DNA from 2 places in the Rhizobium sp. PAMB 3174 genome. Region 2 is predicted to be linked to the other one. Evidence: riboswitches for the same ligand, from Rfam matches in the RefSeq annotation. Region 2 holds a riboswitch; the other holds the start of a gene.
The links. Region 2 has a riboswitch for cobalamin ahead of ACU5AY_RS12190 (energy-coupling factor ABC transporter permease). Riboswitches for the same ligand answer to the same signal wherever they lie in the genome.
Positions count from the first base shown of each region.

Region 1: it holds a riboswitch for cobalamin, as region 2 does, so the genes downstream of both, ACU5AY_RS06180 (CbtB domain-containing protein) here and ACU5AY_RS12190 (energy-coupling factor ABC transporter permease) in region 2, are expected to answer to the same signal.

Region 1 is NZ_CM128608.1:1,294,043-1,301,184, forward strand. It holds gene ACU5AY_RS06170 (cobyric acid synthase) at 143-1,603, shown strand; gene speB (agmatinase) at 1,825-2,790, opposite strand; cobalamin riboswitch at 2,945-3,315, shown strand; gene ACU5AY_RS06180 (CbtB domain-containing protein) at 3,366-3,539, shown strand; gene ACU5AY_RS06185 (CbtA family protein) at 3,558-4,310, shown strand; gene cobU (bifunctional adenosylcobinamide kinase/adenosylcobinamide-phosphate guanylyltransferase) at 4,307-4,834, shown strand; gene cobW (cobalamin biosynthesis protein CobW) at 4,839-5,912, shown strand; gene cobN (cobaltochelatase subunit CobN) at 6,082-7,142, shown strand, end outside.
Region 2 is NZ_CM128608.1:2,526,134-2,533,275, reverse strand. It holds gene ACU5AY_RS12210 (glycosyltransferase family 4 protein) at 1-463, opposite strand, end outside; gene ACU5AY_RS12205 (copper chaperone PCu(A)C) at 704-1,240, opposite strand; gene ACU5AY_RS12200 (helix-turn-helix domain-containing protein) at 1,294-1,998, opposite strand; gene ACU5AY_RS12195 (hypothetical protein) at 2,093-2,491, opposite strand; cobalamin riboswitch at 2,605-2,826, shown strand; gene ACU5AY_RS12190 (energy-coupling factor ABC transporter permease) at 2,875-3,555, shown strand; gene ACU5AY_RS12185 (NAD(P)/FAD-dependent oxidoreductase) at 3,738-4,955, shown strand; gene ACU5AY_RS12180 (PilZ domain-containing protein) at 5,158-5,376, shown strand; gene cysN (sulfate adenylyltransferase subunit CysN) at 5,707-7,142, opposite strand, start outside.

The DNA of each region.
Region 1 (7,142 bases), 1.2 Mb from region 2:
GCGTCCCCTTTGGGGATTGCGCGGCCTTGGCTTTTCTGGCCCGGCCATGTCGCTCCTCCCTTCATCTTTTACGCATTGGGCAATTGCAATTGCCCGCGATCGCTTTATCCCTTTCTGCCTTTGACGGAGGGATGAAGCGACCATGGCGAAAGCGATCATGCTGCAGGGAACGGGATCGGACGTCGGCAAGACGGTCCTTGTCGCGGGCCTCTGCCGGATTGCCGCCAACCGGGGCCTGAAGGTCCGCCCGTTCAAGCCGCAGAACATGTCGAACAATGCCGCCGTTTCCGACGACGGCGGCGAAATCGGTCGGGCGCAATGGCTGCAGGCGATGGCGGCGAGGGTGCCGTCGTCCGTCCACATGAACCCGGTGCTGCTGAAGCCGCAATCGGATGTCGGCAGCCAGATCATCCTGCAGGGCCGGGTGTTCGGCCAGGCGAAAGGGCGCGATTACCAGCGGCTGAAGCCGCAGCTTCTCGACGCGGTTCTGGAGAGCTTCCGGATTACCGGCGAGGGCGCCGACCTCGTCATCGTCGAGGGGGCTGGTTCGCCTGCGGAAATCAACCTCAGGGCCGGCGACATCGCCAATATGGGTTTTGCGACGCGGGCGAATGTGCCGGTGGTGCTGGTCGGCGATATCGACCGGGGCGGGGTGATCGCCTCGCTGGTCGGCTCGCATGCCATCTTGCCGGAAGAAGACCGGGCGATGATCGCTGGCTACATAATCAACAAGTTTCGCGGCGACGTATCACTCTTCGGTGACGGCATTACCGCGATCGGGGAATTTACAGGCTGGCCGTGCTTCGGCGTGGTGCCGTGGCTGAAGTCGGCGGCGCGCCTGCCGGCGGAAGATTCCGTCGTGCTGGAGCGGCTGGCGCGGCATGGGACGGGCGCGTTGAAAGTGGCCGTGCCGGTCCTGTCGCGCATCGCCAATTTCGACGATCTGGACCCGCTGGCCGCGGAAGACGATGTCGAGTTGGTCTTCGTCAGGTCGGGCGAACGCATTCCCGACGACGCGGGCCTGGTCGTGATTCCCGGTTCGAAGTCCACGATCGGTGACCTTGCGGATTTTCGCGCGCAAGGCTGGGACGCAGACATCGTCCGCCACCATCGACGTGGCGGACGGGTGATCGGCATTTGCGGCGGCTACCAGATGCTGGGGACAATGGTTTTCGATCCGGACGGGATCGAGGGAGACGTGCGCGCGGCGCCGGGCCTCGGTCTTCTCGACGTCGAAACGGTGATGGCGCCGGAGAAGACCGTGCGCAATTCGTCGGCCTGGTCGACGGAGTATGATGCGCCACTCGCAGGTTACGAAATCCACCTCGGGGAAACGAAGGGACCGGACTGCGCCCGGGTGCCGGTGACAATCGACGGCCGGCCGGACGGGGCCATGTCGGCGGACGGCAAGGTGATGGGGACCTATCTGCATGGCCTCTTTTCCAGCGACGCCTACCGCGCCGGCCTGCTGTCGAGCTTCGGGCTTTCGGGCGAACGCACGAACTATGCCGCCAGCGTCGACGCGGCGCTCGACGAGGTGGCGGCGGAGCTGGAGGCGGTCCTGGACAAGGACTGGCTCGATGGGGTGATGCGGGTTGGGTGACGCGGGCGAGTGACATCGCGAACCCCCACTCTTGGAATTTCTAACACTTAGCTGGCGCTAAGATGTTGAAGTTCCATTCTCCCCCGCCAAGGGGGAGATGGGGGCGTTCCGCATACGCTGTGCCCAACCTCTACCCTTGCGGGAGAGGAAGAAAAATCAGCGTCTTAGCATTAGCTAAGTGCTAGATTTTTCAGGTGAGGGGATCGCTATTGGGCGCAACGTCACTCACCAGCCCTCAACTTCCGGAAATGAAAGATCCGGCCGATGGTGTTCAACAACACCTGCGCCGCCAGGATCGCCGTGGTGCCGGTGTGGTCGTAGTCGGGTGCGACCTCGACGAGGTCGATGCCGACGACGTTGCCGCGCTCGGCGAGGCCGGCGATGATGTCGAGCACCTCGTAGTAGAGGAAGCCGCCGTGACTTGGCGTGCCGGTGCCGGGCGCGATCGACGGGTCGAAACCGTCGATGTCGATCGTCAGATAATAGTTCACGCCCGCCGGAATGCGCTCAAGCAGGGCCTCGGTTCCGAGCCTGCGCGCGCCGCGCACGGTGATGATGTCCGAGCCCATCGAGATCGCCGTCTCGTATCCTTCCTTCGCGGTCGAGGACACGTTGCGGATGCCGATCTGGGAGAGGCCGGTGACATAGTCCTTTTCAGCCGCGCGGCGCATCGGGTTGCCGTGACCGTTGCGCACGCCATGCCGCTCGTCGACGAAGTCGAGATGGGCGTCGATCTGCACGAGATGGATCGGCCCCTGATCGGAAAAGGCATTGATGCAGGGGATGTTGATCGAATGATCGCCACCCAGCACCATGGGCAGCGCGCCGGCGGCGAGGATGGCGCGCACGCCCTTCTCGATGTTGGCGTGGCTCATCTCGGTATTGGTATGGATGATGTCCGCGTCACCGATGTCGACGATCGTCACGTCGTCGAGATAGGTGACGCCGTCGTCGTGATCGTATGCGCCGGCATGACCAAAGGAAAACAGCGTCGAAGCCTCGCGGATCGCCCGCGGTCCGAACCGCGCGCCGGCCCGCCATTGCGTGCCGAAGTCGAAGGGGGCGCCCATGACGGCGACATCGGCGGCAATCTTCGACCAGTCCGGCTCGTAGGGACGCTTGCCGAAGGTGGAAATGCCGACGAAGGGCAGGTTCAACCGTCCGGTCTCATAGCTGTTTTCCGTCATGCGCGGTCCTTTGCGGTCTTGGGGTCTTCCCACAGGGAAGGTTGCACCGGATTGGCGGTCGGGCAAGCGGGATTTGAGGCTTTCCTTCAATCCGCGGTCAGAGAACAGTCTCTGTCGCTTCCACGCAATTGACAGGCGGCAAGGGAATCCATAATCATCTGCAATTACGGATGGTTCCCGAACGGCAATCGCCAATCGGGATCAAAAGGGAATGTGACGGGACGGACCCAAGCAGGGCGTTCCAATCGCAGCCGACCCCGCGACTGTAGAGTGGCGAGGGTCTTCCGTTCCACCGAAGGGCCGCACTGCCGGCTGTCTGCGCTATCGGCAGACGGGCAGGAAAGATCTTCGGCGGAAAAAGCCACTGGAGTGGCAGTCGCGTGAACCGGGGTTGGACGCCTCTATTGTCTACGAATCGTCCGCCTTTCGCGATCTGCCATCAAACTCCGGGAAGGCGAGGGAGACCTGCTGGCAGAAATGCCTGAAACCGCGAGCCAGGAGACCTGCCATATCGTGCCGGGCATTCGCCCAAACCTCGGAGGAGGCTCCTCCAGTATGCCAGCACGGAGGTTGTCATGGCTACGATCGCATCTTCTTCTACCCTCTCGGTTTCCGACCGCCAGAAGGCCGGTTTCATCGCGCTGCTTCTCGGCGCGTTCCTGGTGTTCGGCGTCGGTCTCGCGCATTCGGCGGTTCTGCACGATACCGCCCATGACGTGCGCCACTCCTATGGCTTTCCCTGCCACTAAGGACGAAGGTCACCTGTCATGATTGTCAAATATCTCCTGGCCGCTCTGGTGGCCGGGCTTGTTGCCGGTGGTGTGATGACCGTCGCGCAGCAGGTCAAAGTCGTGCCTCTTATTCTTCACGCAGAGGAATATGAAGGCGGAGCGTCCGAGCACGAGCATTCCGCAAAGGCTGAGAACTCGACATTCGGCGAACTCGCCGGATCGCTTTTCCTGCCGTCTGCAGCTTTCGCGCATGGCGCGGAAGACGATGGCCACGACGAGAGCGGCATGCTCTTCGGCGTCAGCCGTTTTGGCGGCACTCTGATGGCCAACCTTGTGGCCGGTGCCGGTTTTGCCTTGCTGCTTGCCGGCATCAGTCTTGTCTCCGGCCGCGACATCACGCTTGCGAACGGCATCTTCTGGGGCGCCTGCGCCTGGCTGGCCGTTCACCTGCTGCCGTCCCTCGGCCTGCCGCCGGAACTGCCGGGGTTCCCTGCCGCCGATCTCGACGCCCGCCAGATCTGGTGGCTGAGCGCGGTGGTGCTTTCGGGTGCCGGCATCTGGCTTCTGGCCCTGCGTGAAGAGGCCTGGGCCAAGGTTCTCGGCCTCGTGCTGATCGCCGCGCCGCATCTCTGGGGCGCGCCGCAACCCGAAAGCATCGACAGCAACGTCCCGGCGATCCTCGCCGCCGAGTTCGCTGTCGCGGCACTGGCGACGACGCTGGTCTTCTGGCTGGTGCTTGGCCTGCTGATGGGCCTTGCCAACCGCAAGATCGCCGGAGCTGCCGCATGACGACGACACCGCCCGGCGCCGTCCTGGTGCTGGGCGGCGCCCGTTCGGGCAAGTCGCGGTTCGCCGAGGGGCTTGCCCGACAGTCCGGCCTCGACCGGCATTATCTGGCGACGGGCCAAGCCTATGACGACGAGATGCGTGACCGCATCGCGCGCCACAAGCAGGAGCGAGCCGGTGACGGCTGGACGACGCATGAGGAGCCGGTCGATCTCATCGGTAGCCTGCGCTCGGTCGATGATCCGGGGCGTGTTATTCTCGTCGATTGCCTGACGCTCTGGGTCTCGAACCTGATGATGGCGGCGGCCGATATCGATGCCGCCTCGCGCGCGCTGGCCGACTACCTGCCGCAGGCGAGGAGCCGGATCATCCTGGTGTCGAACGAGGTCGGCCTCGGCATCGTGCCGGAGAACGCCATGGCGCGGGCCTTTCGCGATCACGCCGGCAGGCTCCACCAGATGGCCGCGGAGACAGCGGCCGAAGTCTATTTTATCGCGGCGGGATTGCCGCTGAAAATGAAGGGTTAGGATCATGATGAAGGAAAAAATCCCGGCAACGGTGATCACCGGCTTTCTCGGCGCCGGCAAGACGACGATGATCCGCAACATGCTGATGAATGCCAATGGCCGAAAGATCGCGCTGATCATCAACGAATTCGGCGATCTCGGCGTCGATGGCGAGGTGCTGAAGGGCTGCGGGGCGGAAAACTGCACCGAGGACGACATCGTCGAGCTCAACAATGGTTGCATCTGCTGCACCGTCGCAGACGATTTCATTCCGGCGATGACGAAGCTTCTGGAGCGCAAGAACCGCCCCGATCACATCGTCATCGAGACCTCCGGCCTGGCGCTGCCGCAGCCGCTGGTCGCCGCCTTCAACTGGCCGGACATCAAGACGCAGGTCACGGTCGACGGCGTCGTGACCGTGGTCGACAGCGCCGCGGTCGCCGCCGGCCGCTTCGCCGACGATCACGACAAGGTTGACGCACTGCGCGTGCAGGACGACAACCTGGATCACGAGAGCCCGCTGGAAGAACTGTTCGAGGACCAGCTGACCGCCGCCGACCTGATCATCCTCAACAAGGCAGATCTGCTCGACGCTGCCGGTATCGCCATGGTGCGCGAGACGGTGACCAACGCGATTTCGCGCAAGCCGAAAATGGTGGAGGCGCGCGGCGGCGAGGTGCCGTCTGCCGTGCTGCTCGGCATCGGCGCGGGCACGGAGGACGACATCGTCAACCGCAAGTCCCACCATGAACTGGAGCATGAGGCGCTGCATGCTTCCGGCGAGGAACACGATCATCATCACGATCATGACGAGTTCGAAAGCTTCGTCGTCGAGCTGGGCGCGCTTGCCGATCCGGCCGCCTTCGTCGAGAAGCTGAAAGACGTCATCGATGCGCATGACGTGCTGCGGCTGAAGGGCTTCGTCGAAGTGCCCGGCAAGGCCATGCGCCTCGTCATCCAGGCCGTCGGAAGCCGGATCGAGCATTATTTCGACCGGCCGTGGAAGCCGGGCGAGACCAAGGGCTCGCGCCTCGTGGTGATCGGTCTTCACGAAATCGACGAGGATGCCGTGCGTGCTGCCATCGCCGCCGCGGCATAAGAGAATGGCAAAGCCGTTGAGCGCGCCTGACACTTGCCCCTCACCCCAGCCCTCTCCCCGCAAACGGGGAGAGGGGGCCTGGGCGGCGCCGAGTTTGCCCTTCTCCCCGTTCGAACGGGGAGAAGGTGCCGGCAGGCGGATGAGGGGCAGGAGCCTGAAGGACTGAAACATGCACCTGCTGCTCGCCCAGAAAGGCTCGATTGCCGATAGCGAAGAGGCAATCGATCTCGGCCAGTCGCCGGGCGATATCCTCTTCCTGTCCGCCGCCGACACGGAACTGGCCGCGATCGCCGGCGCGCATCGGCGCGGCAGCGGCGGGCCAAGCCTGAGGCTTGCCAGCCTCATGAGCCTCAAGCACCCGATGTCGGTCGACACCTATGTCGAGCGCACGGCGCGGCATGCCAGGCTGATCGTGGTGAGGGCGCTCGGCGGGGCGAGCTATTTCCAATATGCGATCGAGGCGCTGCATGCCGCGGCAGGCAGCAATGGTGCGCTGATCGCCGTACTGCCTGGGGACGACAAGCCTGACGACGGCTTGCTGCCCTATTCCAATCTTGGTGCCGACGACCACGCGGCGCTCTGGTCCTACCTGATCGAGGGCGGCGAGGAGAATGCACGCGGATTTCTCGCCTATTGTGCGGCGCTGCTCAACGGTGGGGAAAGGCCGGAGCCGGCCAAGCCGCTGTTGAAGGCTGGGCTCTGGTGGCCGGGCAGGGGCGTGGTTTCGGTGGAGGAGTGGAAGCAGCTTTCACCCCCCTCTGCCCTGCCGGGCATCTCCCCCACAAGGGGGGAGATCGAGGAAACGCTGGCGCCGAAGCCCCAATCTCCCCCCTTGTGGGGGAGATGTCACGAAGTGACAGAGGGGGGGGGCGACCTCCCTGAGCGCATTAGCTCAGTACCAACCGCCGCCATCTGCTTCTACCGCGCGCTGGTACAGAGCGGCGAGACAAAGCCGGTGGAGGCGCTTGTCGAGGCGCTGGCGGCCGAAGGCGTTCGGGCACTGCCGGTCTTCGTGTCCAGCCTCAAGGATCCGGTTTCGGCCGGAACGGTGGAAGCCGTCTTTTCCGATGTCGCACCGGATGTGGTGATCAACGCCACAGGCTTTGCGGTGTCGGCACCCGGCGCGGAGACGAAGGGCACGGTCCTCGAAGCCTCCGGCGCGGTCGTGCTGCAGGCAATTTTCTCGGCCTCGTCGAAAGATGCCTGGGAGAATTCGGCGCAGGGGCTTTC
Region 2 (7,142 bases):
AGCGCTTGAAGCGCAGGCCGCCGATCATGATGCGGTCGCGCACCGCCACCCAGGCGTGCAGCGGGTTGAAGAGCCACGCCACTTGCCCGGCGCGCCGCTTTTCTCTCAGGCTTTCGGCGTTGACGGCGTGAATGACGACGATATCGCCGACGAGACTGTCACCATGGCTGATGATGATCGAGTTGTCCTTGGCCAATTCGGCGAACTTCGAGGCAATGGCAAATATCGGCACGACGATCATCCGGCCGACATATTTCATGGCGCCGCGTTTGGGGACGCGGGAAAGCCAGCGCACCAGCGGCCTTATCTTCACGCTTGACGGCGTGTCATTGGCATAGGTGGAGCAGACGACGGAATTGGGTTGGCCGAGGCGGCCGAGCGCAAGAGCAAGGTCCCAGGCGACGCGTTCCACGCCACCGACAGTACTGAATTCCTGAATGATCTGTGCGACCTCAAATTCCATGCCCAACTCCAAGACAAACCGTCCCAAAAAGCGCCGGAGGTCGATTAAGGTGTAAGACGCAGCACAGTATGTCCCGTTTTGGGATGTTTCATCCCGGAACACTTTGATATCATAAACTAAATTTAAAGGATGTGAATGGGAAGGCGGCGCTCCCGGACATTAAATTTTCGTTAGGAACGGACGGGTGCGACAGCCGCCAATCCGCTCGGCGGCCGTCGTTTCCGAAGGAATTATCGAGGCTTAGTTGCCCATCTTCGGCATGGCGTCGTGGTTCATGCCGTCCATCGACTTCATATCCATGCCCTTCATGTCGCCGCCATCGTTGCCGCTGGCATTGCCGACTGCGAACTCGACGTCGACGGAGCCGGCCTTTTCGAAGACCAGCGTCGCCTTGACCATGTCGCCCTCCTTGAACGGCTTTTTGACATCCATGAACATCACATGCAGGCCGCCCTTCTTCAGTTCAACGGTCTTGCCGGCCGGGATGGCGATGCCGTCCGGCAGCTCGCGCATCTTCATGACGTTGTTTTCGACCGACATCTCATGCATCTGCACGTTGTCGGACCGGTCGGATTTGATCGCCACCAGCCGGTCGTCCGTGCTGCCGTGATTGATGATCTTCAGATAGCCGCCGCCAACCTTGGCGCCGGGGATCATGGCGCGCGAGTTGGGATGGATGATCTCGAGATCTCCGACCTTGAACTCATGCCCCCAGGCCAGCGGCGCCGTCATGAGCGCGACGATGAGCGTGAGCATACGGATTGTCGTGGTTTGCATGGTGTTTCCTTTTCCTGGATGTTTTGGGTTGAATTGGCTGAAAGCGTGGTTGGTCAGGTGAGGAGCTGCGTTCGCGGCGCAGCCTCGTCGTCGACCGCGCCGGCGATGGCGGCGATCCGCTTGCGGTCTTTGATGGTCACGAGTTCCGGGGTGGAGAAATCGATGAGCCCGGCGCGCTTGAAGCCGTTCAGGTTGCGGCTGACGGTTTCCAGCGTCAGGCCAAGCCAGTCGGCGAGGTCAACCCGCTTGAGGTAGAGGCGAAACGTGCCGGCGGCGGGACGGGCGCCATGGCCACGGCGTCCGAACTGACCGGCGAGATCGAGGATCGCCAAGGCGACCCGCTCCTGCGCCGTCCGGCGGCCGAGCAGGGTGATGTGGTCCTGCAGCCTTTGCGTGAACTCCACGAGCGCCCTGGCTTGGCCGCCGCCGTCGCGTCCATCCTCTGCGATGGTCTCGATCCGGGTGAAGGCGAGCGCCTCGGCGTGACAGCCGAGCTGGTCGGTGACGCCCTTTCCGAACACGCGGCCGGGGCCGAGAATGTCGAGTATCTGGCGGCGTCCGTCCTGCAGGGTCTGGTGCAGCGCCACGCAGCCTTCGCGGATGACGAGGAGTGCCCGTCTTCCCTTGCGTTCGATGGTGATCGCTGACCCGGCTTCGAAGCGGTTGAATGTTTGTGAGTATACGGCGACAAGCGGCCTTTGCGGCCCGTTCGCCGATCGGGCGGACGCGTTCGGGTCCGCGGTGATCCTCTGTAACATGATGTGTCGATCCGGCATGGGCGCCGGCAGAAGCCGTCAGGAGACGGAAGTCCGGCGCGAACTGTGAAAGCGGCCGCGCCAAGGCGGCTGCGGTTCAGACAGAAATGCCGGAAAGGGGAGGGGCGCGCGGTGATGCGTTGGGCGGGAAAAGCTGGCGGTAGAAGGCTTCCCGATAGGCGGGCAGCCGCTCGGTTCCGCTTATACGGACCTGCGGACCGCCGACGGAGGGCGGGACCACGAGCATTGATCCGGCGCTGATGCGGCACGCCTCGCAGCCATGGTCGTGCACATGCTTCTTGCCACCGGCCTCGTCGTCGAGGGCGCTGTCGCAGATGAACGGAATGGTGCCGTCCGGCAGCGCATAGGCGGCCAGTTCGGAGGCGGGTATCTGAGAGGCAAGTACGGGGGATTTATGCGCGAAGCCGATGGCGAACACGGCCAGCGCACACAGAATGTGCAACAGGTTCCTGATCGTCCCGATCCGCCGTTTCATCGATGCCCCACTCGAAAGACGGGCATCGAATATCACCCGGCCTTCGAAATGACAATGCGGCAATTTGGGCGTGCATTTCTGCCTGTCGAGAGTTGAATCGGAAAAATCCCTGCTCTACGACTGGCGGCGATGGTTCCGCCATCTCCCCGAAACAGGGACGGCGGATGAAAAGGGAACATGGTGAGGCGTACCCATCAGGGACCGAGACCATGGCTGCCCCCGCAACTGTGAGCGGCGAATGACGCCTTGATGCCACTGGCTTTGAAGAGAAGTCGGGAAGGCAGGCCGAATGAAGACCCGCGAGCCAGGAGACCTGCCATCATCGCCGGGCATTTCGCCCATTCTCATCACTTGCCGCGCGGTGGGCGCGGAAAGGAGTCAACATGCATATCGAACCCGGCGTCGTCGACGGCGCCAAGATCGTTCTTTCCTACGCAACGGCAGCCGGAGCCCTCGGGCTTGGCCTCAAGATGGCGGTCGACACCGTCCGTCACGATGGCGGCGTCGCAGCGCTTGCCATGCGCAGCACGGTCACGACCGCGCTGGTCTTTTCCTTCTTCCAGGTCCTTCCGCATCATGCGGTCGGCGTTTCCGAGGTGCACCTGATCCTCGGCTCGACGCTGCTGTTGATGTTCGGGGCGGGGCCGGCGGCGATCGGCCTGGCGCTGGGGCTCTTGATCCAGGGCGTCTTCTTCGCGCCCTTCGACCTGCCACAATACGGCATGAACGTCACCACGCTGCTCGTGCCGCTCTGGGCCATCAGCGCGGTCGCGCGCCGCATCATTCCTGCCCGCACGGCCTATGTCGACGTGACCTACAAGCAGGCGCTGGCGCTTTCGACCACCTATCAGGGCGGCATCGTTGCCTGGGTCGCCTTCTGGGCGCTCTACGGCCAGGGCTTCGGTGCTCAGAACCTTGCCGCCGTCGGTTCGTTCGGCGTCGCCTATATGAGTGTCGTGCTCATCGAGCCGCTGATCGACCTCGCCGTGCTTGCCGCCGCCAAGTCCTTCAACAAGGCAAGCCGCGGCCCGCTTTTCGCGCGTCGCCTGCATCAGGCCGGCTGATCCCGGTCCGACGAAACCGGAAGGGCGCGGACTGTGGACTGCGCCTTTCCCTCTTCGAAGGCCCGGGCTTCACGCCAGAGACACGCGCGTTTGATGGCCGGCCCCTTGGCGTTCGGGCGGCGATGCGCTAGACCTTCATCTTGGTAAATTCGTTTCTATACTAACGATATGTGGAGGGTGCCATGGCTGGCAGGCTGGTGATCGTCGGGGCAGGGCAGGCGGGCTTCGCGCTGGCGGCCAAGTTGAGGGCCCTGAAGGACGAACGTCCGATCACGATCCTCGGCGCCGAGGCGAGCCTTCCCTACCAGCGCCCGCCGCTGTCCAAGAAATATCTTCTCGGCGAGATGACCTTCGACCGCCTGCTGTTCCGGCCGGAAAGCTGGTTCGCCGACAACAACGTCGACATCCGCCTGTCTGCCTGGGTTGAGGAGATCGACCGGGCCGCGAAGACTGTCCGCCTGCAGGACGGCACGCGGGTCGAATACGAGACGCTGGCGCTTGCCACCGGCGCCACGCCGCGCAAGCTGCCGGAAGCGATTGGCGGCGAGCTCGCCGGCGTCTTCACCGTCCGCGACAAGGATGATTGCGACCGGCTTGCGGAGGCGATGACGCCCCGCCGCCGGCTGCTCGTCATCGGCGGCGGCTACATCGGCCTGGAGGCGGCAGCCGTCGCCCGCAAGCTCGGCCTCGAGGTCACCGTCATCGAAATGGCGGACCGCATCCTCAAGCGCGTCGCGGCGAAGGAAACCGCCGACATCATGCGCGCCGTCCACGAAAGCCACGGCGTCGTCATTCGCGAGGAAACCGGCCTGCATCGCCTGATCGGCGAGGACGGCAAGGTAACCGGCGCCGAACTCTCGGACGGCTCCACCATTCCCGTCGATCTCGTCGTCGTCGGCATCGGCGTCACGCCCAACGATCGCGCCGCCGCGATGGCTGGTCTTGCCGTCGCCAACGGGATCGTCGTGGATGCGCACTGCCGGACCTCCGATCCGTCCATCTACGCCATGGGCGACTGCGTGGTCTTTCCATGGCAGGGCGAGGAGATCCGCCTCGAAAGCGTCCAGAACGCCGTCGACCAGGCCGAGGCCGCCGCGGCCGTCATGGCCGGCGGCGATGCGGCATACGACCCGAAACCATGGTTCTGGTCGGACCAGTACGACGTCAAGCTGCAGATCGCCGGCTTCAACAGGGGCTACGACGAAACCCTGCTGCGCCCCGGCCAACGGGAAGGCGCCGCTTCCGTCTGGTATTTCCGCGATGGACGCCTGATCGCCGTCGACGCGATCAACGATGCCAAGGCCTATGTGACCGGCAAGAAGATGCTGGAGAGCGGCATCAACCCGGACAAGAGCGTGCTCGCCGATCCGGCCTCGGACCTGAAGGCATTGCTGGGCTGAGGCCTCGGCCCGCGTCTTGTGTCCCGATTTGCGACTTTGACCCCGCCATTTTGCGGCAAATGCGGGTATCGTTAAAACCATGCAGCCCCTGTTTGCAGATCTTTAAGGTATCGAGACTTAAATCATTGGCATTCAATGACATGACGTCAGGAACGGGCAAATGGAAAGCGGGAACACAGAAGAAAGACGCAGGGAGCACCGGATGCGGTCGCTCAAGGCGGGACGCATCGTTTTCAATCACGAATACAGCACCATCAACTGCACGGTGCGCAACATGTCGGCAACGGGCGCCAAGCTGCTCGTCGAAAACGCAATGCAGATCCCCGAGACGTTCGAACTCGTCTTATCCGACGACACCCGGCATGCCTGCGAGATCAAGTGGCGCAAGCTGAAGGAAATCGGCGTCGCATTCGTCTCCTGAGATCGCCTCGCAATTTTTCCTAAAAAATATCGTCAAGCAAGGAACCAACGGCCGATCGGCGCGTTTTCCCACCGAACTCGAAAGAGAACGGGAAAGGAAACAACGTGATCCGCGCTTTAATACTTTGGCTCTTGGGCGTGCCCTTCGTGGTCGTTCTGCTGATTTGGTATTTCTTCTTCTAGGAGAGACGCGGATTGATAAAGGTCCCCGTCAGGAAGCGGATCTGCCATGTCGCCCCCCCCTCCGCCCCGGCAGATTCTGTTCCTGAAATGAAAACCCCGCAGACATGATGTCTGCGGGGTTTTCTTCATGCTTGGGAGGCAATTTCGCTCAGTCGAGCTTGTCGAGAATTTCGGCCGCCTTGCCGGCGCTGACGCGGCGGATTTCGGCCTCGTCGCGGCGGTTGGCGAAAATCTCGGTCGCCATCAGCTGGTCGGCGAGATCGGTCGGCAGCGACAGCAGCACGCGGGCATCCGCGGCATTGATGCCGGAAAGGTCCGAACGCTTCGCCGTGATCATGCCGCCGGCCACCGTGTTGTTGGTGTCCGGGTCGATCAGGATGAAGGCGCCCGTGAAGCGGTTCTGCTCGTAGGGGTCGAAGATCGCCGCCTCGTCGAAGGAGAGGTGCACCTTGCCTATGGCGTTCATCGTGAAGGCTTCGTCGGTCTGCTCCCACTTGCCGGACTTCAGGTCCAGACGGCTGACCGGCTGGACCTGCACGCGCTGGCGGCGCGAACCGGACTTCAGCCAGTAGCGCTTGCCGGGCTGGATGCCGTCCGGCTGCAGCGCGACGATCTGCGCGTCGAAGGAAAGGCCCGTCTGCGGCTGGCTGTCGAGCGAAACGATCATGTCGCCGCGCGCGACGTCGACCTGCCGGTCGAGGACGAGCGTGATGGCATCGCCGGCAACGGCGGCGTTGCGCACGAGGTCGAAGGTGACGATCTGCTTGACGTTGGCGATCATGCCCGACGGCAGGATGGCGACGCTGTCGCCCGGCTTGACCGCGCCGCCGGCGACCGTGCCCTGATAGCCACGGAAGCTTTCGCCCGGACGCGACACGCGCTGCACCGGCAGGCGGAAGCCGACGGTCTGCGCGGAGCGGACGGTGGCGAGTTCCAGCGTTTCGGCGAGCGTCGGGCCGTCATACCAGGGCATGGACGCCTTGCCGTCATAGACGACGTTCTCGCCTTTGAGCGCCGACATCGGAATGGCGGTCACCTGCTTGACGCCGAGCGACAGGGCGAGCTCGCGGAATTCGTGCGCGATGCGCTCATAGCCGGCCTTGTCGTAGCCGGTGAGGTCGATCTTGTTGACGGCGAGCACGAACTGGCGGATGCCCATCAGCGTCGCGATCGTGGCGTGCCGGCGGGTCTGTTCCAGGATGCCGGTGCGGGCATCGACCAGCAGCACGGCGAGATCGGCGGTCGAGGCGCCGGTCGCCATGTTGCGGGTATACTGCTCGTGGCCGGGCGTGTCGGCGACGATGAAGGAGCGCTTGTCGGTCGAGAAGTAGCGATAGGCGACGTCGATCGTGATGCCCTGTTCGCGCTCGGCCTGCAGGCCGTCGAGAAGCAGGGCGAAGTCCGGCAGGCCGAGATCGTTCTGCTTGCCCTTCGAATCGCGCTCGAGGGTCGCGGCCTGGTCTTCCTTGACCGCCTTGGTGTCCCACAGAAGGCGGCCGATCAGCGTCGACTTGCCGTCATCGACCGAGCCGCAGGTGATCAGGCGGAGCGGGCGCGAATCGCGGGTGGCTTTTTCCGGCGCGG